DNA from 3 places in the Nocardiopsis sp. B62 genome. Region 2 is predicted to be linked to each of the others. Evidence: riboswitches for the same ligand, from Rfam matches in the RefSeq annotation. Region 2 holds a riboswitch; each other region holds the start of a gene.
What was found. A riboswitch is a leader RNA that binds a small molecule or an ion and turns the genes downstream of it on or off. The one in region 2 is predicted to bind S-adenosylmethionine.
Positions count from the first base shown of each region.

Region 1 (9,682 bases), on a different contig from region 2:
GCGGGGAACCCGGGCGTGGTCGTGGCCGGTGGCGACGCCGATGTGTGGGTGCGCCTTTCCAAGTGTTGTACGCCCGTGCCCGGTGACGACATCGTCGGGTTCGTGACCCGGGGCAACGGGGTCTCGGTCCACCGCGAGGACTGCGTCAACGCCGCGAGCCTGGACCGCGAGCGCATGGTGGACGTCGAGTGGCGGCCCACCGAGGACTCGATGTTCCTGGTGGCGCTGCACGTGGAGGCCCTGGACCGCTCGCGTCTGCTCTCCGACATCACCCGCGTGCTCTCCGACCAGCACGTCAACATCCTGTCGGCGACGGTCCAGACCAGCCGGGACCGGGTGGCGCAGAGCCGGTTCACCTTCGAGATGGCCGACCCCACGCACCTGGGCAGCGTGCTGCGCGCGGTACGCGGGGTCGACGGCGTCTACGACGTGTTCCGCGTTCGCAACTGATCCGCCACCGGCCCGTGGGGGCTGCGCGGGCCCGCGAAAACCGGTGGAACCGGGGCGGCTGATGACGCTAGCGTGCGTCGAGTTCCGTACCGAAGGAAGGCAGCCCCCCATGCTCGACGTTCGCCCGCTCCACCCCGGGGACGCACGCTCCCTGGAAACCCTGGCCCAGCGCCTGTGGCCGAGGGCCCCTCATCCCGGCGGCCTCGGTTGGCAGCTGGCCACCGAGGAGTTCACCTCCGAGAACGCGGCCGTGGCCCGCAGGGACGGTGAGGTCGTGGGCTGGGCCGTGGTCGAGGGTCCCAGCGCCCTGCGGTCCCTCGCCACCGTCACTCTCCAGGGCGCCACCGAGGACCCCGACGCCGGGTCCGCGCTCCTGGACTGGGCCCTGGCCCAGACCGGGGACGCCGCCGTGGAACTGCTGGTCTTCGAGGGCGACGACGCGCTCCGGGACCTCGCCGAGAGGGCCGGGTTCGTGCTCGGTGACGACAACACGTTCGGTGAGTGGATGAGTCGCGACGCCACCGAGGAGGAGATCCGCCTACCGGACGGTTACCGGATCCGCGCGGTGCGCGAGGGCGAGGAGGAGGCCCGGGTGGAGTGCCACCGCACCGCCTGGAAACCCTCCGACCTGCCCTGGCCCGAGCGCGTGGGAACGATCGACCCCGATCTGACCAGTCGGTTCAGCCTCGAGCGCTACGCCAACACCCGCGCCTCGCTGCTGTACGAGCGCGAACTCGACCTGGTGGTCGAGGCCCCGGACGGGTCGCTGGCCGCCTGTTGCGTGGTGTGGTGGGACGCGCAGAACCGCTGCTCGGAGATCGAACCCCTCGGCGTGGTCCCCGCGCACCGGCGCCGGGGCCTGGCCGTCGCGCTCGCCCTCACCGCGTGCGCCCTGACCGCGCGTCGGGGCGGGGACCGGGTGTACATCAACACCACACCGAACGAGGCCTACCCGACCCCGGCCATGACGTACGCGACCGTGGGCTACAGGGCGCTCGACCGGGGCACGGCCCTGGTGCGCCCGGCCCGCTGACCCCGTACGGCGAAGCCCCGGCCACCCGTGTTCAGGGTGACCGGGGCTCCGCGCGGTTCTACAGACGGATCGTCGTGGACCGCACGATCTGGAAGACCGGGTGCCGGTCGGCCTCGGCCTCGAACGCCTGCTCCGGGGCCTCCGGCGGGGCGTCGAAGTACGGGCCCACGACCGCGGACCGGGGGTTGTCCAGGTACTCCTTGAGTACCGGAGCCGCCTCGGCCGGGCCCAGCTCCCGAACACTCACCAGTTCGATCCAGCCGCCCTGGCGCAGGGTGGCGAAACCGTCCTTGCGGATGTTGCGCACCCAGTTGACCTCGCCGTACGGAGAGACCAGGTACCGGCCGCTCTCACTGTCCAGGACACTGAGCGGGATGGTGCGCAGGAAACCGGAGGTGCGCCCACGCGTGGTGAGCAGGTGCAGCTCCGGCGGGCAGGCCCCGTACTTGACGAAGCCGCTGACGAAGGCGTTGGCGGTCCGCCGCAGTTTCGTCATCTCGAACCGCTTCGTCGGTTCGTTCACCATCTTCGGCAACTCCCTCGATCGGATGCTCCCATTGTGATGGTTTCCGGCCACCGATGGCACCCGCGGGGTGCCCGCCGCCCTACCGGAACGCCGAGACACCGGTCACGGACTGGCCGATGCTGAGCGCGTGGATCTCCTCCGTGCCCTCGTAGGTGGCCACCGTCTCCAGGTTCACCATGTGCCGCATGACCGGGTACTCCAGGGTGATCCCGTTGGCGCCGTGGATGCCGCGCGCGGTCCGGGCCACCCGCTGCGCCGCCGCCACGTTGGCGAACTTGCCGAAGCTCACGTGGTTGTGGTGACAGTTCCCCTCGTCCTTGAGTCGACCGATCCGCAGCGCCGTCATCGCGGCGTGGTTGACGTCCACGACCATGTCGGCGAGCTTGCGCTGGGTGAGCTGGAACCCGCCGATGGGCTTGCCGAACTGCTCACGCGTCCTCGCGTAGTCCAGGGACGCCGCGTAGCAGGCGCGGGCGGCACCGGCCACGCCCCACACGATGCCGTAGCGGGCCTCGTTCAGGCAGGACAGCGGCGACCCGAGTCCCTTCGACGCGGGCATGACGGCGTCGGCGGGCAGGCGCACGTCCTCCAGGACCAGCTCGGAGGTGATGGAGGCGCGCAGCGAGAGCTTCTTGTGGATCACGTTGGCCGAGAACCCGGGGGTGTCCGTGGGCACCACGAAGCCGCGGATTCCGTCCTCGGTGGCGGCCCACACCACGGCGACGTCGGCGACCGAACCGTTGGTGATCCACATCTTGGTGCCGTTGAGGACCCAGTCCGAGCCGTCACGGCGGGCGCGCGTGCGCATGGAGCCCGGGTCGGAGCCGGAGTCGGGCTCGGTCAGACCGAAGCAGCCGATCGCGTCGCCGGCGGCCATCCTCGGCAGCCACTCGTTCTTGTGCTCCTCCGAACCGAACTTGTGGATGGCGGCCATGGCCAGCGAGCCCTGCACGGACACGAAGCTGCGCAGCCCGGAGTCCACCGCTTCGAGCTCCCTGCAGGCCAGGCCGTAGGCGACCGCGCTGGAGCCGCCGCAGCCGTAGCCCTCCAGGTGCATGCCGAGCACCCCCAGGTCACCGAAGGCCTTGGCCAGCCCGCGCGGGTCCGGGAGGGTCCCGGCCTCGAACCAGTCGGCGACGTTGGGCAGGAGCTCACGGGTGGAGAACTCGCGGACGGCGTCGCGGATGTCGCGCTCGGTGTCGGAGAGTTCGGCGTCCACGGCCAGGAAGTCCAGGGGGTCGGGGGCGGCGGCCCTGCGCTTGGAGTCACTCATGGTGGGTGTCCCTTCGTGGTGCTTGCGTGTGTGGGGTCGGTGCCGGGGCATGGGCCCCGGCTCAGCCGACGTCGGTCTGCTGGACGGCGCCGCTGGCCAGGAGCGCCGCGATCCGGTCCGGGGTCAGGCCGAGCTCGGCCAGGACCCGCTCCGAGTGCTGTCCGAGCAGCGGAGGGGCGGTCATCGGCACGGGGGTGTGCTCCATGCGAAAGCCCGCCCGCACCTGCTCCAACGGTCCGGCCGTGGGGTGTTCCACCGTGCGCAGGACGTCGTCGCCGTTGGCGTCGGCGGTACGTAGCGCGTCCAGCACCCCGCGGACCCTGCCGGCCGGGACCCCGGCCCCGACCAGGACCCCCATCCAGTGCTCGGCGGGCCGTTCCCGCAGCGTCGCCGAGAGCTCCGCGACCAGTTCGTCCCGGTGCGCCACCCGTTCCGGGTTGGTGGCGTACCGGGGGTCCCGGCCCAGGTCGGGGCGGTCGATGGCGGCGCACAGACGCTGGTACAGGGCGTCGTTCCCGGCGGCGATCACCACCTCCGCGTCCTTGGTGGGGAACACCTGGTAGGGCACGATGGTCGTATGGGCGTTGCCCACGCGCGCCGGTTCGGTCCCGGTGACCAGCGCCTGCTGCGCCAGGTTGACCAGGCTCGACAGGGTGGAGTTGACCAGTGAGACGCTGATGTTCTCGCCGCGCCCGGTCGTCCGGGCCCGCATGAGCGCACCGAGGATGCCCACGGCCGCGTTCAGTCCGGTCAGGACGTCGGTGAGCGCCACACCCACCTTGCTCGCCGGACCGTCGGCGGGGCCGGTCGTGGCCATCAGCCCGCTCTCGGCCTGCACGACGATGTCGAACCCGGGGCGGGTGGCGGGTTCGTGCTCGGGGCCGAAGCCGCTCACCGAGCAGTACACGACCGCCGGATTGCGCGCGCTGACCTGCGCGTACCCCAGACCGAGCCGGTCGATCACCCCGGGTCGGAAGTTCTGGATCACCACGTCGGAGGTGGCGCACAGGTCCTGGACGGCGGCCAGGCCCTCGGGGTCCTTCAGGTCCACGGCCAGGCTGCGCTTGTTCCGGTTCACGGACAGGAAGTAGGCGGCCTCTCCGGGGGAGTGCTCCCCCCGGTGCTCCTCGGTGGGCTCGGCGTAGGGCGGACCCCAGGAACGGGTGTCGTCGCCCCGACCGGGCTGCTCCACCTTCACCACCTCGGCGCCCATGTCCGCGAGCAGCATGGTGGCGTAGGGGCCCGCGAGCACGCGGGAGAGGTCGGCGATCCGGACACCGGCCAGGGGGAGCGGCGCGTCCTGCCCTGGTCCGTGCACGGGATCGGTCTGCGGACTGGTCTCACTCATGGGGGGTCACTCCTTGCCGTCGAGGCTGGCGGGGTCCTCGGGGCCGCTGGGCAGCTGATCGCCGTCCCGCAGCTGGTAGTAGGTCTCCAGGCAGCGGCGGAGCGCGGTGGTGAGCGCGGCGCCGGACTGGCCCGCGTAGCGCGTCTGGACCCGCTGGACGATCTCCGCGATGTCCTCGGTCACGGAGGCGCCCTCGACCAGGGCACGGAAGAAGTCCTTGGCGAGGTCGGTCAGGAGCGTGGTGTCCGCGGCCACGATCCGGCCGTCCGCGGAGTCGACCGCGAGCACGACCCCGAGCCGCTGGTACTGGGAATGGCTCGCCACCGAGTCGGGAAGACGGGCGTAGCCGGAGATGAGCACAACCCTCGGGTTGCGGAAAAGCTGCTGAACACGGTCGTCGCCGTACAAAGGAAGAGCACCTCTTGTCTGCGGGCACGCGAAAACTCCAACTCACTGGAGTCTCGCGTCTGAAGGGCAGCCGGGGGAAACCGGACACCCGCGACGTGAGGGCAGTTCCCGATCAGTATGGCCCAGCCGGGACCGTCGGTGTCAAGGGCGGGGGTTGGTCCGGGGCACACGGGCGCGGATGCGCGCCACGGGAGCCGTGTGTTACATTTCGGCACAGGTCACGAGTACCAGCGACAAGCCCCGGCTAGCTGGTCGGCAACCCTCCTTCCGCGGTGGGGTGCCCCGGGTGAGGACCAGGTCCCGACACGACCGTGTCAGACAAGCGCGGACCCCTGAGGCGCGGCCGTCATCGGCGTACCCCGTGGGTCCCCACGACCCACAGAAGAGGTGCCCCATGACCACTGTCATCCCGTTCGACTCCACGCGCTCCAGCCGCTCCGCAGCCAGGGACGCGGCCCGCGACGCCAGGGCCCGCACCGAGTGCGCGATCGTCACCGCCGAGGGCGCAACCCCCCTGGTCACCGGCGGACACGTGGACTACGCCAACTTCGACTACGCCGCCAGCGCCCCGTGTCTGACCAGCGTCGCCGACGCGCTCGCCGCGGCGCTGCCCTACTACGCGAGTGTCCACCGGGGCGCCGGGCACCACTCCCAGGTCAGCACCGACGCCTACGAACGCGCCCGCCGCAGCGTCTCCCGGTTCCTGGGCGTGCGCACGGAGGCCGACGCGTCCGGTTCCGCCGACGCCGTCGTGTTCGTGCGCGGCACCACCGACGCCGTGAACCTGCTGGCCCGCGCTGTCCCCGAGGGGTGCACCGTGGTGGTCTTCGAGTCCGAGCACCACGCCAGCCTCCTGCCGTGGGAGCACCCGGCCTCGTGCGCCGGGAAGGTGGTCCGGCTGCCGCTGCCCGCGTCGCCCGAGGCCGCCGTCAGCGCCGCCCGGACCGCGCTCGCCCAGGCGCCCGAGGGTCCCCGGCTGTTGTGCGTCACCGCCGCCTCCAACGTCACCGGTGAGATCTGGCCGGTCGAGGAGTTGGTGGAGGCCGCCCACGCCGAGGGCGCCCGCGTGGTGGTGGACGCCGCCCAGTACGTGCCGCACCTGCCGTTCAGCCTCACCGCGACCGGCGCGGACTACGTGGCCCTGTCCGGTCACAAGCTCTACGCCCCCTTCGGCTCGGGGGTGCTGGCGGGCCGCGCCGACTGGCTCTCCGCCGCCGCCCCCTACCTCGCGGGCGGGGGAGCCACCCGCCGGGTGACCGAACACGACGTCCAGTGGAACGACCTCCCCGCCAGACACGAGGCGGGCAGCCCGAACGTCCTGGGAGCCGTGGCACTGGCGGCGGCCTGCGACACCTTCACCACCGAGACGCTCTCCCTTCAGCACATCCGCGAGGCCGCTCTGCTGGAGCGCCTGCGCGCCGGGCTGGGCGAGATCGAGGGTGTGCACGAACTGTCCCTGTGGGACGCCGAGCACGCGCGGGTCGGGATCGTGTCCTTCGTGGTCGACGGTCTGCCCGCCGACCTCCTGGCCGCCGCGCTCTCCGCCGAGTACGGGATCGGGGTGCGGGACGGCCTGTTCTGCGCCCACCCGCTCACCACCCACCTGCTGCCCGAGGGGCACGAGCAGGCCGTGCGGGCGAGCCTGGGCGTGGGGACCACCGAGGAGCATGTGGACCGGCTCGTCGGGGCCGTGGCCGACCTCGTGGCCCGGGGCCCGCTCTGGGAGTACGCCGACTGCGACGGCCGCCTCGCCCCGGTCCCGGACCCCCGCAACGTGCTCTGAGGCTCTGCGGAGCGTCCCCCGTGCCCGGAATCCGGGGTTTGGGACCTCGGACTCAAGGAACCTTGTTACGCATGACCCCACATTCGACGCACTAAGTCACATTTCACGCGTGGGTGTGCTGGGGATCACGTTCCCAGACGGTACTATCGGGCCCTGACGGTGGGGCGCGCCGTCGCCGGACCCGACCGGTCCGCACCGACGACGCGGCCCGCCTCCCGCGAGCGAACCGGCTGGGGGAGCGTGAACGTGACGGACGTCCGAGGACCCAAGACAGGTCCCCTCACGGCCGTGTTCCGAGCGACCGAGCCCCCGCGCGTGCCCGAGCAGCCATCACCTGTGGTCAGCCTCGGCTCGCGCGGCCGCACGCCGCCCGACCCCGCCGAGACCGAACTCGTCCGTCTGCACCAGGCCTTTCTCGGTCGCGTGGTCGACTACCTCTGCGCGGACGCAGGGATACGCCAGTTCGTGGACTGGGGCTGCCCGGTGCCCGGCACCGCCGAGCGGGTGCGCCGGGCCAACGCCGACGCCACCGTGGTGCACCTGGCACCGACCGGGGCGGCGGGGGTGCTGGCCGCTGCCGCGCTCAACGCGACCGTCCTGGCCGGGGACGGTTCCGGTGACTCCGGGACGGACACCGTGCTCCGACGCCTCCACACCAGCGGGCTCGTCGACTTCGACGAGCCCGTCGCCGTACTGATGACCCGACCCGGCACCGAACAGGAACCGCCGGCCGGGCTCGACACACTGCACACGATGATGCGCGGCGGCGGATACGTCGCCCTCACCTCCACGGCTCCCCGCCCCACGGCGGAGCGGGCCTTCGCCCCTTTCCTCCCCGTCGAACCGGGGGTCGCCGACCTGACCTGGTGGCCCTATCCGGACGATGACGTGCCCGCCCCGGGGTGTGGAACCCTGGGCGGACTGGGCCGCGTGCCCAGGCGAGGAAGGGGAGCGACGCGATGGCGCTGAACTGGAACGGCGAGATCCTTGCCCAGATGAGGTTCTACTGGGACTTCTCGTTGTGGCCCAGGCTCGAAGGACTGACGGACGCGGAGTTCTACTGGGAGCCGGTCCCGGACTGCTGGACGGTGCGCCAGCTGCCCGACGGCCGCCACGCCCCGGACGGCGCCTATCCCGAGCCCGAGCCACCGCCGGTCACCACCATCGCCTGGCGCCTGGGGCACATCGTGGTGGACGTGCTGGAGGCCCGGATCAACTGGCACTTCGGCGACCGCACCACCAACCGCGACAACATCGACTGGCCCTCCAGTGCGGCCGAGGCCAGACAGCGCCTGCGCAGGGCCTACATCACCTGGTCCGACCACATCCAGGAGCTTGACGACGACGCCCTGGCCGAGCCGGTGGGAGGTGCCGAGGCACCCCAGTGGTCGGACTTCCCGCTGGTCGTGCTCATCCTGCACCTCAACCGCGAGTTCATCCACCACGGCGCCGAGATCGCCCTCCTGCGCGACCTCCACAGGGCGCGCTTCGGCGAGAGCCCCGGCCCCTGGACCGAACCGGTCTCCTAGAGCACGTGCAGGGGGTCCACCCGGACCTGCACCAGGTGTTCGTCCCGGCGCGCGCTGCGCGCCGAGGCGGCCGCCTTCAACGCACGGGAGAGGTCGCCCACCGCCGAGCGCGGCACGCGCAACAGCGCCCGCTCGGTCACGTGGTCACCGTTCTCCCCCGTCTCGGAACCCACCGGAACCGGTCCCAGCAGCTCGGCGGACTCGGGAAGCCGGATCTGGTCCAGCAGCTCACGCACGTGCTCGGGGGCGCCGGTGATCGAGGCCATCGACACCGCGGGGGGAAACCCCAGCCCGCGCCGCTCGGCCAGCTCGCGCTCGGCGAACCCGCCCGGGTCCCAGCGCACCAGTGACTGCACCACCGGCAGGGACGCGTCCGCAGACACCACCACGGTGCCGCCCGGCCGCACCAGGGCGGCCGCGTTGAGCCAGCGGCGCAGCGCCTCCTCCGAGGCGCGCAGGTCGGCCCGGTTGAGCAGCGCCCAGCCGTCCAGGAGCACCGCCGCCGCGTACCCGCCCTCCGGGACCACGGGCTCGGCCCCCGGGGTGGACACCACCAGCGAGGGTTTGTTCGGCACCTCCGCCAGGACCTCGTCCCGGCCCGAGGTGCGCACGGTCAGCGACGGGAAGGCCCTGCCCAGCTCCTCGGCGGTTCGGCGGGCGCCCACCACCACCGCGCGCATACGGGTCACCCCGCACTCGGGGCAGGCCCACTGTCCGGCCACCCGGCCGCACCACCCGCAGGAGGGCACGGCGTGCGCCTCGCGGATGGCCAACGGCCCGTGGCACTCCCCGCAACGGGCCGGTTCGCGGCAACCGGCGCAGGCCAGGGCGTTGAGATAGCCGCGGCGCGGCACCTGGAAGAGCACCGGGCCCTCACGCGCGCCGTCCCTGGCGGCCTTCAGGGCCAGGCTCGGCAACCGCGCGCTTCGCGCGGCCTCGTCCCGTGCCAGCTCGCGGTCGTCCCCGGCGGGTTTGACGAGGGGCGCACGGCCGCGCAGGGTCGCCCGGTCGGCGACCAGCGGGAGCGCCCACCCGGACTCGACCAGCAGCTGGGTGTCGGTGGTGCGAGTGTGGCCGCCGAAGAGCGCGCCCGCCCCCGACATGTGCGCACGCATCGCCAGGACCGTCCGGGCGTGCGGATAGGGCGCGTGCGGGTCCACGTGCACGTCGTCCCCGTCGTCCCACAGCACCACCAGACCCAGGTCGTGGACGGGAGCCAGGAGGGCCAGACGGGACCCCACCACCACCCGGGTTCTCCCGTGCAGAACCGAGAGCCAGCGCCGGTAGCGCGGGGTCGGCCCCAGGTCGGCGGGCAGCGCGGCGTGCCGTCCC
Region 1 covers NZ_JAGPXK010000023.1:37,318-46,999, reverse strand. The annotation lists gene KBX21_RS20835 (bifunctional (p)ppGpp synthetase/guanosine-3',5'-bis(diphosphate) 3'-pyrophosphohydrolase) at 1-450, shown strand, start outside; gene KBX21_RS20830 (GNAT family N-acetyltransferase) at 560-1,483, shown strand; gene KBX21_RS20825 (nitroreductase/quinone reductase family protein) at 1,542-2,009, opposite strand; gene KBX21_RS20820 (acyl-CoA dehydrogenase family protein) at 2,089-3,282, opposite strand; gene KBX21_RS20815 (CaiB/BaiF CoA-transferase family protein) at 3,344-4,630, opposite strand; gene KBX21_RS20810 (DUF3870 domain-containing protein) at 4,637-5,038, opposite strand; SAM riboswitch class IV at 5,255-5,369, shown strand; gene KBX21_RS20805 (aminotransferase class V-fold PLP-dependent enzyme) at 5,433-6,821, shown strand; gene KBX21_RS20800 (SAM-dependent methyltransferase) at 7,110-7,790, shown strand; gene KBX21_RS20795 (DinB family protein) at 7,781-8,350, shown strand; gene KBX21_RS20790 (primosomal protein N') at 8,347-9,682, opposite strand, start outside.
Region 1: another riboswitch for S-adenosylmethionine. It lies ahead of KBX21_RS20805 (aminotransferase class V-fold PLP-dependent enzyme); the one in region 2 lies ahead of KBX21_RS00795 (PotD/PotF family extracellular solute-binding protein).

Region 2 (9,682 bases):
GAACACGGCGGCTGGCAGTGGGGGATCGCCGCGAACACCCTCCTCGGCCTGGCAGCCCTCCTGGTGTTCGTCCTGGTCCTGCCGCGCGGACAGTCCGGTCCGCGCGCCCGTCCCACAGGCACCGGCGACCGCTTGGGGGGACGCCTCAAGGCGGCCCTGACCACGCGGGGACTGATCCCCATGTACGCCCAGGCGCTCCTGCTCATGGGCGCGTTCATGGCCGTGTACAACGTCCTCGGCTTCCGCCTCACGGACCAGCCCTTCGGCCTGTCCCAGGCGGTCGCGTCCCTGCTCTTCCTGTCCTACACGGCCGGGATGCTCGGCTCGGGCATGGCGGGCTCGGCCACCCAGCGCTGGGGCAGGTACGGGGTCCTGACCACGGCCACCCTGATGCTCCTGCTCGGCCTGGGCGGGCTCTTCACCACCTCGGTGCTCCTGCTGCTGGTGGCTCTGCTCGTGCTGACCTTCGCGTTCTTCTGCGCCCACGCGACGGCCTCCGCCTGGGTGGGCTCGCACGCGGTCGCGGGGCGTGCTCAGGCGGCGGCCGTCTACACCCTCGCCTACTACCTGGGCGCCAGCCTTTTCGGCTGGCTCGGCGGAGTGGTCTACGACGCGGTCGGTTGGAACGGCACCGTGACGCTGGCCCTGACCCTCACCGCCCTCGCGGGGCTGATCGGCCTGCGCCTGCGCCGCCTGTCCACCCCCGACCCCGTCTGAGTGCCCCGCACGGCCCGGACGTCCGAACGCGTCCGGTGGGCGAAGAGCACCATGCCCGACACCGGTACCAGGATGAACGACTCACGGATGTGCTCGCCGATCTCCCAACCGGCCAGTCCGCGTGGTCGAGCCATGCCCTGCACCTAGCCACCCGGACGGCCGACAGGCGCTCGCCGACACGGGCTCCCTCAGCTCAGCGGGCGCACCGTGAGGCACTGCTCGGCGGTCCCGACCTCGCCGAGCCGGTCGTGCAGCACCGTGCTGGTCAGCCCCAGACCCTCGGGCCCGAACACCACCCGGGTGTCCAGCCCCACCCAGGGGCCCTCCGGTCGGCGGTGCAGGTGCACGGTCAGGTCCACGTTCGGGAACATCCACTCCGTCGGCGCCTGTCGCACGGCGACGCCGTTGGCGGTGTCCACCAAGGCGACGTAGGAGGCCACCGGACCGGCCTGTTCGCCTTGGACCAGCTCCACTCCGGTCGTGAGCCAGGCCGTGCCACGGCCTCGCCCGGGTTCGCCGACGGGTCGCACGTCCAGCGAGGCGATGTAGCCACCAGGCCAGAGCGAGCTCATCTGGCGCTGCTTGAGTCCCTCCGGGGCCGGCAGCGGACCGGCGGCGCCGCCCGCGACCTCGCTGGTGTCTCCCGGGGCCAGGAGCCAGGCCCGGGCCCGCACCACCATACGGTCCTCGGCGAAGACGCGGGCCTCCACCAGTTCGATGGTGCGCCCGGGGCGGAGGGTCTCCACCTCAACGCGGCACTCGACCATCGGGAGTCGGCCCAGGATGTCGAAGGAGATCCGCGAGAGCAGCAGTCCCCTCCCGGCGGAGTGGGACTCGATCACGTGGGCGATCAGCCCGCCCAGGGGGCTGAAGTGCTGTTCGGCCGTGTTCCAGGCGCCACTGACGTGTTCGGTGGGCAGGTATCGGTCGGTGCCGGCCCGGACGAAGTACGCGTTCTGGCCCAAAGTGCTCTCCTGTACGACGGTTTCGTGCCTCCAGCATCATCCACCACCGTTCGAACCGTTCCGCTACCGGAGGCCGCGGATTGGGGCCAGTGGTGCCCCTGGGAAAAGTGGTGCTTGTAACCTTTTTGGTAGGAAAAGTGGTTTTCGTGGTACGTTCCTGCTGGTCATGAGTTCCAGCGACAAGCCCCGGCTGGCTGGACGGCAACCCTCCGCTGCGGTGGGGTGCCCCGGGTGAGGACACGGTCCTCGGAGCATCGGCGCTCCGACGGCAAGCGCAGGAGTCCCTCCTCCACTCGCCCCGCCGTGTACCTCGATCCCGAAACGGTGAAAGGAAGAACGATGCGAGTACCCCGAGGACTGGGACTCCCTCTCCACGCCGCGGGCGGCGCCCTGCTGCTTGTCGGTGCCACCGCCTGCGGCGGGATCGACACCTCCGCCCAGGACGGCTCCGGAGGCGGCGAGATCACCGTCACCGCGTTCGCCGGTCCCTGGGGCGAACTCTTCACCTCCTCCTTCGTCGAGCCCTTCGAGGAGGAGACCGGGATCAAGGTCAACGTGGTCACCGGCGCCGACGGCGAGTGGGTCACCCAGATGCGTGCCGCCGGGGGCGAGAATCCCCCCTTCGACCTGGTCGCGCTCACCTCGGAGACCTTCCACCAGGCCGTCACCAACGACCTCGTCCAGCCCCTGGACCCCGACGCCCTGGCGCACTGGTCCGAACTCGACCCGGTGCTGGTGGAGCAGTCCACCGTGGACGGTACCTCCTACGGGGCTCCCCTGACCACCGGCTCGGCCGGGCTGGTCTACCGCACCGACCTCGTCGAGGAACCCCCGCAGGACTGGGAGGACATCTTCGACGAGCAGTACTGCGGCCACGTGGCCCTGCCCCCGCTGACCTACAACATCGGCCTCCAGTTCTTCTCCGGCCTGGTGGCCTCCGAAGGCGGGGACCTGTCCGACCCCGCGGCCGTGGACCGCGCCTTCGAACGCCTGGAGGAGCTCCAGGACTGCGTGTCCGCCTACCCCTCCGACGCCGGCAACGTCGGCACCGTGCTCCAGAACGGCGACGCCTGGATCGTCCCGTTCTGGGACGGGCGCGCGACCGCCATGGAGCAGGAGGGGCAGCCGATCGGCTTCACCTACCCCGAGTCCGGTGCTGTGGGCGCCCTGACCTCCTACTACGTGGCCGAGGGCACCCAGAACCGCGAGAACGTCTACGCGTTCCTCGACTACCTGACCTCCGCCGAACACCAGAAGCCGTTCGCCGAGGGCACCTTCTACGGCGGCGGCAACACCGGCATCGACCACTCCGCCGAGTTCGACGAGCGCATCAGCTACGGCACCGACGTCTACGAGGGCTTCACCTGGGTGGACTACGGCGCCGCCACACCCAACCTCAACGACTGGCAGCAGCGATGGAACGAGATCTTCCAGTGACCGACCCCCACGCCGAACACATCGTCGTCGAGTCGCTCACCACGGCCTACGGCGGGACACGGATCCTGGACATCGACCGGTTGGCGTTCCACCGGGGCCGGTTCCTGTCCATCCTCGGGCCCAGCGGCTGCGGCAAGACCACCCTGCTGCACGCCCTCGCCGGGTTCGTCGAGCCCGACGGCGGCTCCATCACGATCGACGGCCGCGACGTCACCGCGGTGCCTCCGCACCGCCGCGGCCTGGGCATGGTCTTCCAGAACTACGCCCTCTTCCCGCACATGTCGGTGGCCGACAACGTCGCCTACGGTCTCCGGGCGCGCCGTACGCCGCGTCCGGAGCGGGACCGGCGCGTGGCGGAGGCACTGGACCTGGTGGGCCTGGCCGCCTTCGCGCGGCGCCGCCCCCGGCAGCTGTCCGGCGGTCAACAGCAGCGGGTGGCCGTGGCCCGGGCACTGGCCACCCGGCCCGACGTCCTGCTTCTGGACGAGCCGCTGTCCAACCTCGACGCGCAGCTGCGCCGCGAGATGCGCGTCGACCTGCGGGCCCTCCAACAGCGGCTCGGCATCACCATGGTGTTCGTGACCCACGACCAGGAGGAGGCCATGTCGCTGTCGGACCACATCGTGGTCCTCAACGGCGGGCGCGTCGAGCAGGAGGGCACACCACAGGAGGTCTACGCGGCCCCGGTGAGCCGCTTCGTGGCCGAGTTCGTGGGCGCCGCGAACGTCATCGAGGGCGTCGGCGGGGCCGAGGGCGTCCGCGTCGACGGGGCACTGGTCCGCACCGGCCTGGCGGAGCCGCCCACCGGCGAGGTGTCCCTGGCCCTTCGGCCGGAGCGCGTCCGTGTCTCCGGGGGAGAGCGACCCCTGGGGGCCGCCGGACACGGCGGCGCCTACGGCGAGGTGGTCCACCGGGCCTTCCTCGGCGACGGCTGGGAGACGCGGGTGCGGGTGGGGGAGTCCCTGTCCCTGGGAGCCCGTACCGACACCGAGCCCCCCGCCGTGGGGGCGCGCGTGACCGCGCACTGGGACGCCGAGAGCGTGATCCGGCTCCGCGACACGGGCGGCGCCTGATGAGGGCGACCCGGGAACGCCTGTCCGGTGTGGGGTTCGTACTGCCCGTGGCGGTGTTCCTGCTCCTGGTGTTCCTGGTGCCCCTGGTACGGGTGCTGTCGTTGAGCCTGCATCCGGTCGACGGGAGCGGCAACCCGCTCCCCGAGTTCTCACTCGTCCAGTACGAGCGGGTGTTCACCGAGACCTTCTTCTCCCAGGCGCTCGTGCGCAGCCTCCAGACCTCGTTCCTGGTCACCACGCTGTGCCTGGTGCTCGGCTACCCGGTCGCCTACGCCCTGTCCCGGACCCGCACGGGGTTGACGCGCACCCTGATGTTCGTCATCGTCCTCTCTCCGCTGCTCACCAGCGTCGTGGTGCGCAGCTACGGCTGGGTGGTGCTGCTCTCGGCCAACGGCGCGGTCAACCGCCTCCTCGTGGGAACGGGGATCACCGACCAGCCGCTGCCCCTGCTCACCAGCTACACGGCGGTCGTCGTCTCGGTGACCCACGTGCTGCTGCCCTTCGCGATCATTCCGCTCACCACCGCCCTGGGCAGTATCGACCCCCACCTGCGGCGTGCCTCGCAGAGCCTGGGAGCGGGCGCCGCCCGAACCTTCGCGCGGGTCACTCTGCCGCTGAGCCTGCCCGGCGTGGCCGCCGCGTGCATGGTGGTCTTCCCGCTGGCCATGGGCATCTACATCACCCCGCTCCTGGTGGGCGGCGCCAACCAGCCGCTGGCCGGACTGCGTGTCTACAGCCAGATCACCAGCGTCTACGACTACCCCGTCGCGGCCGCGCTCAGCCTGACCCTGTTGGCGCTGACCCTGGTGTGCGTCGCCGCCATGGGCGCCGGATTCCGCTTCTGGGAGAGGAGGCACGATGGCTGAGTCCACCGCCGCGCCCCGCGCGCGCCGACGCGGCTCCCCGGCCCGGATCGCGGGGCGGGTCGCGCTCGGCCTGCCCGTCGGACTGATCCTGTTCTTCCTGGCGGCCCCGCTGGTCGTGCTGGCCGTCAGCTCGCTCAACCCGACCGCCTCACTCCAGTTCCCGCCGCAGGGCGTGTCCCTGCGCTGGTACGCCTCCGTGCTGTCCTCACCGGACTGGGCGGTCTCGTTCCGCCTCAGCGGACTGCTGGTGCTCATGGTCGTGGCGACCACCACGGTGCTGGGCACGCTGGCCGCCTACGGACTCGCCCGCGGGACCTTCCCCGGGCGGCGGCTCGTGGAGGCCACCGCGCTCGCGCCCCTCATGGTCCCGGAGATCATCATCGCCCTGGGGCTCCTCTACTACTTCCAGGGGCTGGGACTGCTCAACAGCGTTCCGGGGCTGTGGCTGGCGCACTCCCTGGTCGCGCTCCCCTTCACCGTCCGCACCATCATGATCAGCGCCGCACGCCTGGACCCCGCCCTGGAACGCGCCGCCGCCACCCTGGGGGCCGGACCCGTCCGTGTCTTCCTCACCGTGACGCTGCCGCTCCTGCGCCCCGGAATCCTCGCCGGCGCGGTGTTCGCCGCGGTCACCTCGCTCGGGGAGGTCGCGGTGTCGGTCCTGATCTCGGGAGCCAACACCACCACCGTCCCGGTGCGCGTCTTCTCGGCGGTGAAGTTTGAACTCGACCCCTCGGTCGCCGCGGTCTCCACGCTGCTCATGCTCGCGAGCGTCGCGGTGATGGTGGTCGTCGACCGGATGACCCGACTCACGGAGGCAGTGTGAACGACGACGCGGCGACCGGAACCCGAACCGGCGCGGGGACCGACCCACCCCGGGGACCCCGGGTCGGCATCGACGTGGGCGGCACCTTCACCGACGTCGTGCTGACCCTCCCTGGCGGCGGCACCGCCCACCACAAGGAGCCGAGCACGCCCTCCGACCCCGCCCTGGCGGTGGCGCGCGGACTGAGCGCGGCCACCGCGGCCGCCGGGCTGTCCCCCTCCGACGTCGTGGACATCGCGCACGGGACCACCATCGGCCTCAACGCCATCATCCAGCGGCGCGGGGCCCGCATCGCGCTGATCGTCTCCCGGGGCCACCGCGACATCCTGGAGATCGGTCGCAGCCGGATGCCGTCCTCCTTCGACCTGCACGCCGCCAAGGAGGAACCACTCGTCCCGCGTGAACGCGTCATCGAGGTGGACGCCCGCCTGGACGCGAACGGGCGCGTCCTGCGCGACCCGGGCGACGCCGACCTCGCCCGCGCCGCCGAGGAACTCTCCGCCACCGGAGCCGACGCCGCCGCGGTGGTGGTGCTCCACGGACACACCGCGCCCGACTACGAGGCCGACCTCACCGCGCGCCTGGCCGCCCTGGCCCCCGACGTGCCGCTGGTGTCCTCCGCCGCGGTCTGGCCCGAGGTCCGCGAGTACGAACGCACACTCGTGGCCTGCATGAACGCCTACATCCAGCCCCTGATGAGCGGTTACTTCGACCGGCTCGAGGAACTCCTGGCCGACCTGGACGTGCGCGCCCCGATCTTCATCACCGCCTCCAACGGCGGCTCGCTCAGCCTGGCCTCGGCCAGGGCGCGGCCCATCGAGACGGTGCTGTCCGGCCCCGCGGCGGGGGTGACCGCGGCGGCCCGCCTGGCCCAGGCGGCCGGGACCACCGACGTCGTGACGTTCGACATGGGCGGAACCAGCAGCGACATCGCGGTCACCGTCGGGGGCGCGCCCGAGTTCGCCGTCAACACCACCATCGGGGGCATGCCGCTCATCCTGCCGGTGGTGGCGGTCGGCGCGATCGGCGCGGGCGGCGGCTCCGTGGTGCGGGTCGACGACTTCGGCCTGCTCAAGACCGGACCGGACAGCGCCGGAGCCGACCCCGGCCCCATCGCCTACGGTCGCGGTGGCCTGCGCCCCACCATCACGGACTGCTACCTGGTCACCGGAGTCATCGATCCCGAGGAGTTCCTGGGCGGGCGCATGGCGCTGGACCGGGACTCCGCCGAGGCCGCCCTGGCCGAACTCGCCCGCGCTCTCGACGGCGTCGAGGGGAACCGGACGGCCCGCGCCATCGCGGACGGCGCCCTGCGCATCGCCACCGCCGGGATGGCCGTGGAACTGCACAAGACCCTGGCCCGCCGGGGACTGGACCCCGCGGACTTCACGCTCGTGCCCTACGGCGGCGCCGGACCCACGCACGCGGCCCTCCTCGCGGAGGAGGTCGGCATCACCGACATCCTCGTGCCCGCCTCGGCCGCCACCCTGTGCGCCCTCGGCGCGGTCGGCGCGGACCTGCGCCGCGACTTCGCCCGGAGTCTGCGCCGACCCCTCGACCCCGAGTCCGCCGTCGCGGTCCGCTCCGTCCTCGACGACCTCGCCGAGCGGGCCCGATCCTGGCTCGCCGACCAGGGCGGCCACGAGGCCGGACCGGTCCGGCTGGAGGCCTCCGCCGACCTCAGCTACCTGGGGCAGGCCCACGAGCTGCGCGTCGCCCTGGGCGAGGGGGACGACCTCTCCGACCTGGACGCCGCCGTCCTGGCCGAGGCCCTGCACACCGAGCACGAGCGCCTCTACGGGTTCCGCGACACCGGCGCCGCGATCCGCGTGGGCACCGTCCGCCTCGCGGTCGTCGCCCCCCGCCCCGACCCGGGAGGCGACCGGGCCGTGGCCGCGACCGGTGCGGTCGAACCACGCGGCCACCGCACCGTCACCGTGCACGGCCGCGACGTGCGGGCCGCCGTCCACGACCGCGCCGCCCTCGGCTCCGGCCACAGCCTCGCCGGACCGGCCGTCATCGTCCAGGACGACAGCACCGTCCTCGTCCCACCCGGATGGTCGGCCCAGGTCGAACCGTCCGGTCACCTGCGCCTGAGGAGCCGATCATGAAACTCCCGCCGATCACCCTGGAGATCATCGGCAACAAGCTCACGGCCCTCGCCGAGGAGATGTGCCTGACGCTCCAGCGCACCAGCCGTTCCCTGTACGTCAAGGAGACCGCCGACTTCTGCTGCGCACTCGCGGGCCCCGACGGCCGCTTCTCCGCCTACCCGCGCGGCATCGGCGTCTCGGGCTTCGTCGGCCTCGACCTGACCGCCGCCATCGAGGCGGTCGGGCCGCTGGAGGACGGCGACGTCATCGTCACCAACGACCCCTACCGGTCCGGCGGCCTGGCCACGCACCTCACCGACATCCAGCTCATCCGCCCCTACTTCCACGACGGCGCGGTCATCGGCTACGGATGGGCGTTCATCCACTGCTCCGACATCGGCGGCCGTGTGCCCAGCAGTCTGTCGCCCACCAACCAGGAGATCTACCAGGAGGGACTCCAGATCCCCCCGGTCAAACTGGTCCGTGCGGGAGAGCCCGCCCGTGACGTGGCCGCGCTCCTGGCCGCCAACAGCCGGTCCCCGGAGGCCAACGAGGGCGACCTCCAGGCCATGCTGGCCGCGCTGCGCACCGGCGGCGAACGCCTGGCGGCGGTCGTGGACACACACGGGTCCGCCGACGTCCTGGCCGCCCACGGCGACCTCGTCGAGTACACCGCCCGGCGGGCGCGCGCGGCCCTGTCCCGTCTGCGCGAGGGCACCTACCGCTTCACCGACTACCTCGACGACGACGCGCTCACCCCGGTCCCCGTGCGAGTGAGCGTCGCGGTGACCGTCTCCGCCGACAGCCTGCACCTGGACTTCACCGGCTCCGACCCCCAGGTCGAGGCGGCCTTCAACATCGCCAGCCACGGCACCGCGCACGCGTGGATCACCACCCGGGTCCTGGCACTGATCTGCACCCTGGACCCGCGGGCCCCGCTCAACGCCGGGCTCATCGCCCCGGTCGGGGTCAGCGCCCCCGAGGGCTCGGTCGTCAACGCGCTCCACCCGGCCGCCGTCGGCATCCGCCACGCCACCGCCTCCCGGGTCAACGACGCGCTCGGCGGGGCGCTGGCCCTGGCCGCGCCCGAAGTCATGCCCGCGGCCAGCAGCGGCCTGGTCGTCCCGGTCGTGGTCGCCGAGCGGCACGCGGGGGGCCAGAACGTCCAGGTCCTCGAACCCATGGTGGGCGGCACCGGCGCTCGGGAGGGCGCCGACGGCGTGGACGGGCGCGACAGCGGTATCTCCAACCTGTCCAACAACCCCGTGGAGACCGTCGAGACCGAGATCGGTGTGGAGATCCTCCGCTACGGTCTGCGCCCCGACTCCGGCGGTGCGGGACGCTGGCGCGGCGGCAGCGGGCTGGAGCTTTCCTTCCGCGTCACCCGGGACGACTCGCGGCTGCTGGCCCGCGGACTGGAACGGCTCCGCTTCCGCCCCTGGGGACGCGAGGGCGGCGGCGCCGGAGCACCCGCCGAACTGGTCGTCGCCTCCGCCGAGGGCGTCGAGCGACGGGTGGGCAAGATCGACGTCCTGGCCCTGCGCCGGGGCGACACCGTGACGCTGCGCACCTCGGGTGCCGGAGGCTACGGCGACCCCTTCGAGCGACCCGAGTCCGAGGTCCTGCGCGACGTCGTGAGCGGTGTTGTCAGCCCCGGCGCCGCGGCCCGCGACTACGGGGTCGCGGTGACCGGCCAGGGCACCAG
Region 2 covers NZ_JAGPXK010000001.1:181,697-191,378, forward strand. The annotation lists gene KBX21_RS00785 (MFS transporter) at 1-717, shown strand, start outside; gene KBX21_RS00790 (thioesterase family protein) at 906-1,682, opposite strand; SAM riboswitch class IV at 1,845-1,963, shown strand; gene KBX21_RS00795 (PotD/PotF family extracellular solute-binding protein) at 2,022-3,119, shown strand; gene KBX21_RS00800 (ABC transporter ATP-binding protein) at 3,116-4,192, shown strand; gene KBX21_RS00805 (ABC transporter permease) at 4,192-5,058, shown strand; gene KBX21_RS00810 (ABC transporter permease) at 5,051-5,884, shown strand; gene KBX21_RS26400 (hydantoinase/oxoprolinase family protein) at 5,881-7,995, shown strand; gene KBX21_RS00820 (hydantoinase B/oxoprolinase family protein) at 7,992-9,682, shown strand, end outside.

Region 3 (9,682 bases), on a different contig from region 2:
GACGCCTTCCTTGCCGACCTTGTCCATCGCCTCGGCGATGGTCTCACCGATCTGGGTGTCACCAGCGGAGATGGAGGCGGTGGAGGCGATCTGCTCCTTGGTCTCGACGTCCTTCGAGAGGTTGCCGAGCTCCTCGTTGATGCGGGCCACGGCGGCCTCGATGCCGCGCTTGAGGCCGATCGGGTTGGCGCCGGCGGCGACGTTGCGCAGACCCTCGCGGACGAGAGCCTGGGCCAGGACGGTGGCGGTGGTCGTACCGTCACCGGCGACGTCGTCCGTCTTCTTGGCGACCTCCTTGACCAGCTCGGCCCCGATCTTCTCCCAGGGGTCCTCGAGCTCGATCTCCTTGGCGATGGAGACACCGTCGTTGGTGATAGTGGGGGCGCCCCACTTCTTCTCCAGGACGACGTTGCGACCCTTCGGGCCGAGCGTGACCTTCACGGCGTCAGCGAGCTGGTTCATGCCGCGCTCGAGGCCGCGACGGGCCTCCTCGTCGAACGCGATCAGTTTGGCTGCCATTGAGTTCTTGTCCTCCCGTGACCGGGCTGATACGCGATGGGACGAGGCGTGCGCCCGCGACGGACGACCGCGTTCGCACCGGCAACCCTGCTGCCGGAGGACCACGATCTCGCAGCCTCGATCCGGTTAGCACTCGGTATAGGTGAGTGCTAACCACTCCCTTTTTTAGCACTCGGCCATGGAGAGTGCAAACGATGTGGTCACGATTTCCCCAGCTTCGGAAACAGCCCTGAACAGCGCGGACTTCCCTCCACAGGGCGGTTTGAGCGCTCGGCGAACAACGGACGAACCCCTGGTGGAACCGGGTGGCCAGGTCCCGCCAGCCCGGTAACCAAGGGCCCGCCCACCATCTGGTTGAACGTTGGCGCGCAAGCGGGCCCATCCCCGCGTGCGCGGGGGGCAGCAGGCCTCCCGGCGCGGCCGCAGGGTGACCCTGGGTCCATCCCCGCGCACGCGGGGAGCAGGCCGGGGCCATGTTGGAGAACATCCACGCGGTGGGTCCATCCCCGCGCACGCGGGGAGCAGATCACGCCGTTGACCAGGTCGGGGATGATGCTGGGTCCATCCCCGCGTGCGCGGGGAGCAGGCCACCGAGTACGCCAGTTTGACCCGAGACCCGGGTCCATCCCCGCGTGCGCGGGGAGCGTTTGACCCGAGACCCGGGTCCATCCCCGCGTGCGCGGGGAGCAGGGTGGACGGCGGGCGTACCTGGGGGGCTGGTCGGGTCCATCCCCGCGTGCGCGGGGAGCAGACTATTTGAACAGGAAACTTACCAGCGGCAAGGGGTTGTTTTTCCAACTTCTCAGAAGTTGGACACCGAAGACAAGAGACCCCAAAGGACCCACGTGATTCATCTCTTCTCTCTCCGCACCAACAACCGCGTCGCCGACATCGCCACCCTCGTCCCCTGGAGAATCTCCCTCCCAGGTTACGAGGGTCCGGGCACGCGGCGGGGCGGGCACCGACCGGCGCCCGCCCCGTGGTTCGCCACTGCCCGTGCGTCAGCAGCCCCCGGCGACGGCGGGGATGATCGAGATCTGCTGGCCGTCCCGGACCTCGGTCTGTAGGCCCTTCTCGAAGCGGACGTCCTCGTCGCCGACGTAGACGTTGACGAAGCGGCGGACCTTGCCGCCGTCGTCGAGCACGCGGGCGAGGATGCCCGGGTGGTTGGCCTCCAGGTGGTCCAGGACCTCTGCCAGGGTGCCGCCCTCGGCGGTCACCTCGGACGCGTCGTTGGTGTAGGTGCGCAGGATGGTGGGCACGCGGACGCTGACGCTCATGGTGTTCGTACTCCTGGGACGTGGGTGCTGCGCGGGGTGGTGAACGTGGGGCGGGCCCGGATCAGGCCAGGCCCTCGGCCTTGAAGGCCTCCAGGGACGGCTTGATGGTGGCGGTGACACCCGAGTCGACGGCGTTGAGGGTCTTGAGCCCGTCGCCGGTGTTGACGATGACCGTCTCCGCCTCGGGGTCGAGCCTGCCCTCGCGGACCAGCTTGCGCAGGACACCGGTGGTCACGCCGCCCGCCGTCTCCGCGAAGATCCCCTCCGTGCGGGCCAGCAGCTTGATGGCGTCGACGATCTCGTCGTCACCCACGTGTTCGATCGCCCCGCCGGTGCGGTTGGCGATGTCCAGCACGTACGGGCCGTCTGCGGGGTTGCCGATCGCCAGCGACTTGGCGATGGTGTCCGGCTTGACCGGCTGGATGACGTCGTGCCCGTCGGCCCAGGCGCGGGCGACCGGCGAGCAGCCCGTGGCCTGCGCGCCGAACACCTTGTAGGGGCGGTCCTCGACGAGGCCGACCCTGATCAGTTCCTGGAAGCCCTTGTCGATCTTGGTGAGCTGCGATCCGGAGGCGATCGGAATGACGATCTGCTCGGGCAGGCGCCAGCCGAGCTGCTCGGCGATCTCGTAGGCCAGCGTCTTGGAGCCCTCGGCGTAGTACGGCCGCAGGTTGACGTTGGTGAAGCCCCAGCTCTCGCCCGCCTCGTCGCCGATGAGCTCGGAGCAGAAGCGGTTGACGTCGTCGTAGTTGCCGTCGATGGCCACGACCTTCCCGCCGTAGACGGCGGCCATCACGACCTTGCCCTCCTCCAGGCCGGCCGGGATGAACACGCACGAGTCGAATCCGGCACGCGCGGCGGCGGCACCCACGGCACCGGCGAGGTTGCCGGTGGAGGAGCAGGAGAGGGTGGTGAACCCGAAGGTGCGGGCGGCCTCGACGGCGATCGCGACCACGCGGTCCTTGAAGGAGTGCGTGGGGTTGGCGGAGTCGTCCTTGACGTGCAGGGAGCGCAGGCCGAGTTCGGCGGCGAGGCGGTCGGCCCGGACGAGGGGGGTGAGGCCGGGGTTCATGTTGGGCAGGTCGGCCACGTTGTCGGGGACCGGGAGGAGGGAGCGGTAGCGCCAGATGTTCTTGGGGCCGCTCTCGATCTGCTCGCGGGTGACGGGCCCGAAGTCGTAGGCGATCTCCAGGGGGCCGAAACAGAACTGGCAGGCGAAGCTCGGCGAGAGTTCGTAGCGCTCACCGCACTCCCGACAGGACAGCGCGGTCCCGGGACCGAAGGCGCGAACGGAGGTGGGTTCAGCGGCGGCAATCGCCATGGCGAGGCGTCTCCCCTCATCTTCCCTGGTGGCCACCTTGACCCCAGGCCGGAGTTGGCACCTGCCTCGACGGGTCGCGTTGATCGCGGTTCCACATGCCGAGATGGTTGCCGGGGCTTCGCAGGGCCGGTCCCTCCACCCCTCTGGATGAGCAATATGAAGTTGTGGCGGTTCTTCTCCGAGAACGCACCGTCACTGTAACTGAGGTGCTGACCGATTTTCCACGCCGGGTGATCCGGATTACACAAAGCGGCTCGAATGCTGAGACGACACCGTCCACGTGCGGCGCGACCCGAGTACGGAACCGGCTCCCCTGTGACGGTGTCCACCGTTGCCCGCGAGGGGGTTTGGGGCGACTGTCCCTAGGCGAGACCTAGGAGGAGTGCGTGATCCCCAGAGCATCCTTCGTCGAGAGGACGACCACGTGGACAAGGCTCAGATCCTCATAGCCTCCAACAGGGGCCCGGTCTCCTTCTCCACCGCCGACGACGGCTCGCTTGAGCACCGTCGGGGCGGCGGAGGACTGGTCTCGGGGATGATCTCCGTGGCCACCGAGATCGACGGACTGTGGGTGTGCGCGGCCCTGTCGGACGCCGACCGCCGCGCCGCCACCGAGGCGCCGGGGGCCCGTCTGGACCTCGCGCACGACCTCGACGGCATGCGAGTCCACATGTTGGACATCCCTGAGACGACCTTCTCGGGCGCCTACACCGGGGTGGCCAACTCGACCCTGTGGTTCGTGCAGCACATGCTGTACGACACCCCGAACAAGCCCTCCTTCGGCTCGGAGTTCCGCAGCCAGTGGGAGGACTACGCCGCCTACAACAACGCCTTCGCGGAGGCGCTGGTCAGCGGTGCCGCCGAGAACGCGCGCGTGGCCGTGCAGGACTACCACCTGGCGCTGGTGCCGCGCATCCTGCGCGCCCGCCGACCGGACCTGCGGATCGCCCACTTCTCGCACACTCCGTGGGCCCCGCCCGAGTACTTCCGGATGCTGCCCACCCAGGTGGCCCGGGAGCTGCTGGAGGGGATGCTCGGCGCCGACCGGCTGGGGTTCCTGAGCCCGCGCTGGGCCGACGCGTTCCTGCGCTGCTGCGCCGAGATCCTGCGCGCCGACGTCGACCTCGAACGGCGCACCGTGGAGCACGGGGGCCGGATCGTCGAGGTGGGCGTGCACGCCCTGGGCGCGGACGAGGAGGGGCTGCGGGAGAGCGCGTCGGAGCCCGCCGTGGCGGACCGCAGGCGGACGCTGGGTGAGGCCGTGGGCGACACCCGGCTGATCGTCCGGGTGGACCGCACGGAGCTGTCCAAGAACATCGTGCGCGGTCTGGAGGCGTACCGGGAGCTGCTGACGGCGCACCCGGAGTGGCGGGGCCGGGTCACCCACCTGGCCTTCGCCTACCCGAGCAGGGGCGACGTGCCGGAGTACCGGGAGTACACGGACTCCGTGCTACGGATCGCGAAGGAGATCAACGAGGAGTTCTCCACCCCCGAGTGGACGCCGCTGGTACTGGAGGTCAACGACGACTACCCGCGGTCGCTGGCCTCGTTCCAGATGGCCGACGTGCTGCTGGTGAACCCGATCCGGGACGGTATGAACCTGGTCGCGAAGGAGGGCCCGGTGCTCTCGGAGCGGGATTCGGTGCTGGTGCTCTCGCGTGAGGCGGGGGCGGCGGACGAGCTGGGCGGGGACGCCCTGCTGGTCAACCCCTACGACACCGTGGAGACCGCCGAGGCGCTGCACCGGGCGCTGTCGATGCCCGAGGGGGAGCGCAAGGAGCGCCGGGGACGGCTGGCCGAGGCCGCCGTGGCACTGCCGCCGCGCCGCTGGTTCCAGGACCAGCTGCGTTCCCTGGACGGCTGACGGGGTTCGACGTGGGCCGCTCGGCCTCGGCGGGGCCGGGCGGGTGCCGGGCGTCGGGACGCGCCGGAACACCAGGAGCGACAGGACGCCAGGAACAACGCGAGGGCGTGTCCCGTGCTGGACACGCCCTTCGGCGGGGTCGCGTTCCGGTCCACGACCGGCTGGCTCTCGGTCGGACTCCGGTCATCCGGTAAGTCACCGGGCGCCCGACCGGTATCCGGTCAGTGGTTCCGGGAGGTGGCCGCCTTCCAGGCCTCGGCCTCGGCGAGGAGTTCGGTGACGATGCCGGACTTGGCGTCGGCGTAGTCCTGGATGCGCTTCCAGGTGCGCTCGGAGAGTTCGCGCTTGACCGCGGTGTAGCGTTCCCGGGCCCCGGCGTCCGCGATGAGGTAGTCGCGGAAGAGCCGCATGCGGTCGATCTCCTCGCACCCCTGGCCGAACACGTGGAGGTTGAGGTTGACGCTGGGGCCCTTGAGGACCCGGTGTTCGTACCAGTCGGGTTCGGCGATGACCAGGGTGTATCCCACCTTCTCCAGGTCGTTCAGGTAGGCGGCCTCGTCGGAGGGGTCGGCGACGGCCATGACCAGGTCCACGCAGGGTTTGGCCGCGAGGCCGGGCACCGAGGTGGAGCCGACATGGTCCAGGGACAGCACGCGGTCCCCGAGTGCACCCCGGATACGGGATTCCTCCTGGCGGAACAGGTAGGGCCACTTGGGGTCGGGTTCGGAGAGGCGCACGCGACCGTTCACCAGGTTGCGTGCCATGGGGTCGGAGGCGACCCGCCTGTCTCCTCGTGAGGGCAGAGAGGGCGTTTCGAGAGGCGACATTCCACAAAGCCTTGCCGTCCGGCGTACCCGCGTCAAGGCTTTCGACGTGCCTTACATATGCACGCGCATACGTGACACTACCGACCGTCGGATCGGCATGACCGAACGCGACGGTCAGGCCTTGGAGCGCCCCTCGGGGGTGGAGACCACCAGGACGAGCGAGCCCTCCCACTCGGGGAGTTCGCGCAGGTGGCCGTGGCGCGCGTCCCACGTGCCGTCGCGGAGGTCGCGGGAGAGGTGCTCGTGGAAGCGGGTGTGCGCGGCCTCGTCGACGAAGCTCCACGCCGAACAGGCCTGCCGGGCCCCGGGGTCGAGCAGCACCTCGGGGCGCGCGTAGTAGGCCTCGTTGAAGCCGTCCGAGCAGTCGAGCGGGATGGGCACCCGGGTGACGGTGGTCGTGCCGCCCAGCCCCTCGGCCAGAACCGACGGCTCCGGGTAGCGGCGCGCCTCGGTGTCCAGGACCTCCGGGCAGTAGTCGTACAGCCAGAAGTCGCGTACCAGGGCGGGGTCGCAGGTCAGCACCACGACGGGGCCCGTGGTCACTCGCCGGACCTCCGCCAGGCCCCTGGCGAGGTCGGACCACTGGTGGACGCTGAAGGTGGTCATGGCGGCGTCGAAGGAGTCGTCGGGGAACGGCAGCGACTCGGCGGTGCCGTCGACCGCCGCGGGCAGGTGCCCGGGGCGCCGGGCCCGCATGCTGGCCGAGGGCTCCACGGGAGTGACGTCGCGGTCGGCGGGTTCGTAGGACCCGGCCCCGGCACCGACGTTGAGCACCGTCCGGGCGTCTCCCAGGGCGGCGTGGAGGAGTTCGGCGATCCTCGGTTCCGGTTGCCGGTGGTCCGTGTACGTGCGGGCGATGACCCCGTAGTCCGCGTCGCCCGCGCTGCCGTCCCGCATCCGAACCATGCTGTCTCCCACCGTCGAGGTGTCGCCGAGCCGAGCTAAGTGTGGTGCCGCAAGGACCCTAACCAACGAAAAGCCGTGGCGTCACGGGCTTTTCGCCCGATCCGCCACGGCTCGCCCCGCCAGGGGGCGTGTGACCTCAGCCGACTCGACGCCGCGCCTACTTCTTGCGGCGGCGGCCGCCCTTGCGCCGGGAGGGGCGCTCCTCGGCCCGGGCCTGCTCGGCCCGCTCTGCGGCGAGCCGCTGGTCCTCCTCCTGCCGCTCGGCCGCCACCCCGTAGGGGTCCTTGCTGGTCCGGCGCACCCACAGCACCAGCACGATCACGATCAGCGCCAGCACCACGCCGACCAGCGCGAACCACATCCACACCGGAACGGTCGGGGAGTCGTCCTGCACCAGGTTGTCGTCGACGAGCGGCATGTCCTGGGCGTTCCCTGAGGCCTGCGCGACGGCCGAGGGCAGGTACAGGGACGCCAGCCCCTGCCCGCCCTGCTGGGAGCCCTGCACCAGGGCCTCACGGAGCTTCTCGGCGCCCAGCTGCGGGTACTCGGAGGTCAGCAACGCGGCCGCACCCGCGGCCACCGCGGCGGCGTACGGGGTGCCGGTCACGTCGGTCTGACCCATGTCCGGGCCGGCCGTGGACAGCTCGGCGCCGGGCGCGAGGAGGTCGATCGACTCGGACGGGGGCGAGTCGGGCAGGAGCACGCCCTCCTCGTCCACACCGCCCACCGCCAGGACGTTCGGGTCCGCCTCGCCGCCCGCCGGGGCGACAACCAATGTCCCGCTCCGCGCGGCCGACGCGGTCGCCGCCTGGAGGTCCTCGTCCTGTTCGACCTCGTCCTGGAGCAGGACGACCTGGGCCCCCTGCTCCACGGCGTAGCCGATGACGTCCGCGGGGCCGTCGTCGGTGGGCAGGACCAGCAGCCTCGCGGCCGGGGCCACGCCCAGCACCCCGCCGTCCGCGTCCATGCCGTGGCCGTGTCCGACGACCAGCGCGCCCGCCGCCGTGCCGGGATCGGTGTCGTTGCCGTTCGTCCCGAACTCGGTGTCGACCACCAGGTTGTCCCGGAGGTCGGGGTGGTCCTCGTCCACGGAGACCCCCGGAAGGGCCACGGTCACGCCCTGACCCTGGCTGGTCTCCCAGGCCTCCTGGGCTCCGATGGAGGTCAGGGCCCACTGCTCCGGGCGGAAGTCGGGTACGTCGGCGGCGGCTGGAACCGCCGTCAGTCCCAGTACGGTGAGCGCCGCGCAGGCGCCCGCCGTGGCGCCCAACACGTGGCGCTGGTGTGTCCTGCTACGGCTGTTGCCCCCGAGCACGTCAGGCTCCCTCGAACGTTGCGGTCGGTGCTGCGCCGGGCCCTCCCCGGACCCTCGCGATTCTGTCATGCGCACAGGATCCAGGCTTGGACAAGTGACCCGGGGGGTAGGACACGTAACTGTATCCCTGGTGCCAGTCCTGGGTTTCGCGCTCCTCATCCGGCATGGCGAGTCGCTAGCATGAGTCGCGCCGATCCGGACAAACCAATGACCCGTCCAGGGGGTGTCCCATGCCGAACATCGGTCCGTCCGACGACGGTCAGTCGGCCCTCGCCGAGCGCGAACAGCGCATCCTCGCCTTCGAACGCCAGTGGTGGAAGTTCGAGGGATCCAAGGAACAGGCGATCCGTGACGAGTTCGGGTTCTCCGCGACCCGCTACTACCAACTGCTCAACGGTCTGGTCGAGCGCCCCGAGGCGCTCGCCTTCGACCCCATGACCGTCAAGCGCCTGCGCCGCCTGCGCGCCGACCGCAGACGTCAGCGCAACGCCCGCCAGCTGGGCATCCACCTGTAGGGCGACCGAGCGGGCCACGGGCTCCGGAGAACCCGCGGAGCAGGCCACCGACCCGGGCAGCGCACCCGCCTGGGAACTCCACAGTGCCCCCGACAGCGACAAGGTCCCCGTATGCCCCCGTCCACAGCAGACGACCGTCCCGTGCCCACCACCGACGCCGGTCGCAGCGCGCTCGACGCACTGGTCTCGGACCCCGACCGGGCGCTGGTCGCCTTCGACTTCGACGGCACCCTGGCGCCCATCGTCGCCGATCCGCGTGACTCCGCTCCCCAACCGGGGATCGTGGCCGCGCTGGCCGAACTGGCGTCCCTGGTGGGCACCGTCGCGGTCATCACCGGCCGCCCCGCGGAAACCGTCGTGCGGCTCGGCGGCCTGGAGCGGGTCCCCGGGATCGTCGTGCTCGGCCACTACGGCGCCGAACGGTGGACGGACGGCCGCGTGGTGGCCGCCGACCCGCCGCCCGGAGTGGCGCTGGTCAGGGAGGAGCTCCCGGCCCTCATCGACTCCTCCGGCGCGCCGGAGGGCACGTGGGTCGAGGACAAGGGCCGATCCCTGGCCGTGCACACACGTCGGGCCACCGACCCCGAACGGGCCCTGGAACTACTGGCCGGTCCCCTCACCGAGCTGGCCGAGCGGGCCGAACTCCAGGTGGAGCCCGGTCGGCTGGTGATCGAGCTCCGTCCACAGGGTGTGGACAAGGGCGCCGCCCTCACCTCCCTGGTGGAGGAGAGAGCGGCCCGGAGCGTGCTCTTCGCCGGTGACGACCTCGGCGACCTGCCCGCCTTCTCCGCCGTGGCGGCCCTGCGCGGACACGGGATCCCCGGGCTCACCGTGTGCTCCTCCTCCGACGAGGTGACCGAGGTCGCCGACGCCGCCGACCTGGTCGTCCCCGGACCGGCCGGGCTGACCACCCTGCTCGGCCAGCTCACGGCGACGATTCGTGGGCTTGCGGGGTGAGCGCCGAACGCGCGGCCGAGCGCAGGTCCACCAGACCGGTCCGGTCGCGCCCGTAGTGCACGGCGTTGGTGAGGACACCCACGTAGCGCCCGCTCTCGGGGTGCAGGAACAGGCTCGTGCCGGTGAACCCGTTGTGGTAGACCACGCCCTCCGGGGTGACCAGCCAGGCCAGCCCCCT
Region 3 covers NZ_JAGPXK010000005.1:64,631-74,312, reverse strand. The annotation lists gene groL (chaperonin GroEL) at 1-519, opposite strand, end outside; gene KBX21_RS07730 (ubiquitin-like small modifier protein 1) at 1,521-1,799, opposite strand; gene thrC (threonine synthase) at 1,861-3,120, opposite strand; SAM riboswitch class I at 3,134-3,274, opposite strand; gene KBX21_RS07720 (trehalose-6-phosphate synthase) at 3,545-4,984, shown strand; gene KBX21_RS07715 (GrpB family protein) at 5,206-5,811, opposite strand; gene KBX21_RS07710 (class I SAM-dependent methyltransferase) at 5,926-6,717, opposite strand; gene KBX21_RS07705 (S8 family serine peptidase) at 6,875-8,032, opposite strand; gene KBX21_RS07700 (DUF3263 domain-containing protein) at 8,263-8,547, shown strand; gene otsB (trehalose-phosphatase) at 8,659-9,504, shown strand; gene KBX21_RS07690 (serine hydrolase) at 9,473-9,682, opposite strand, start outside.
Region 3: another riboswitch for S-adenosylmethionine. It lies ahead of thrC (threonine synthase); the one in region 2 lies ahead of KBX21_RS00795 (PotD/PotF family extracellular solute-binding protein).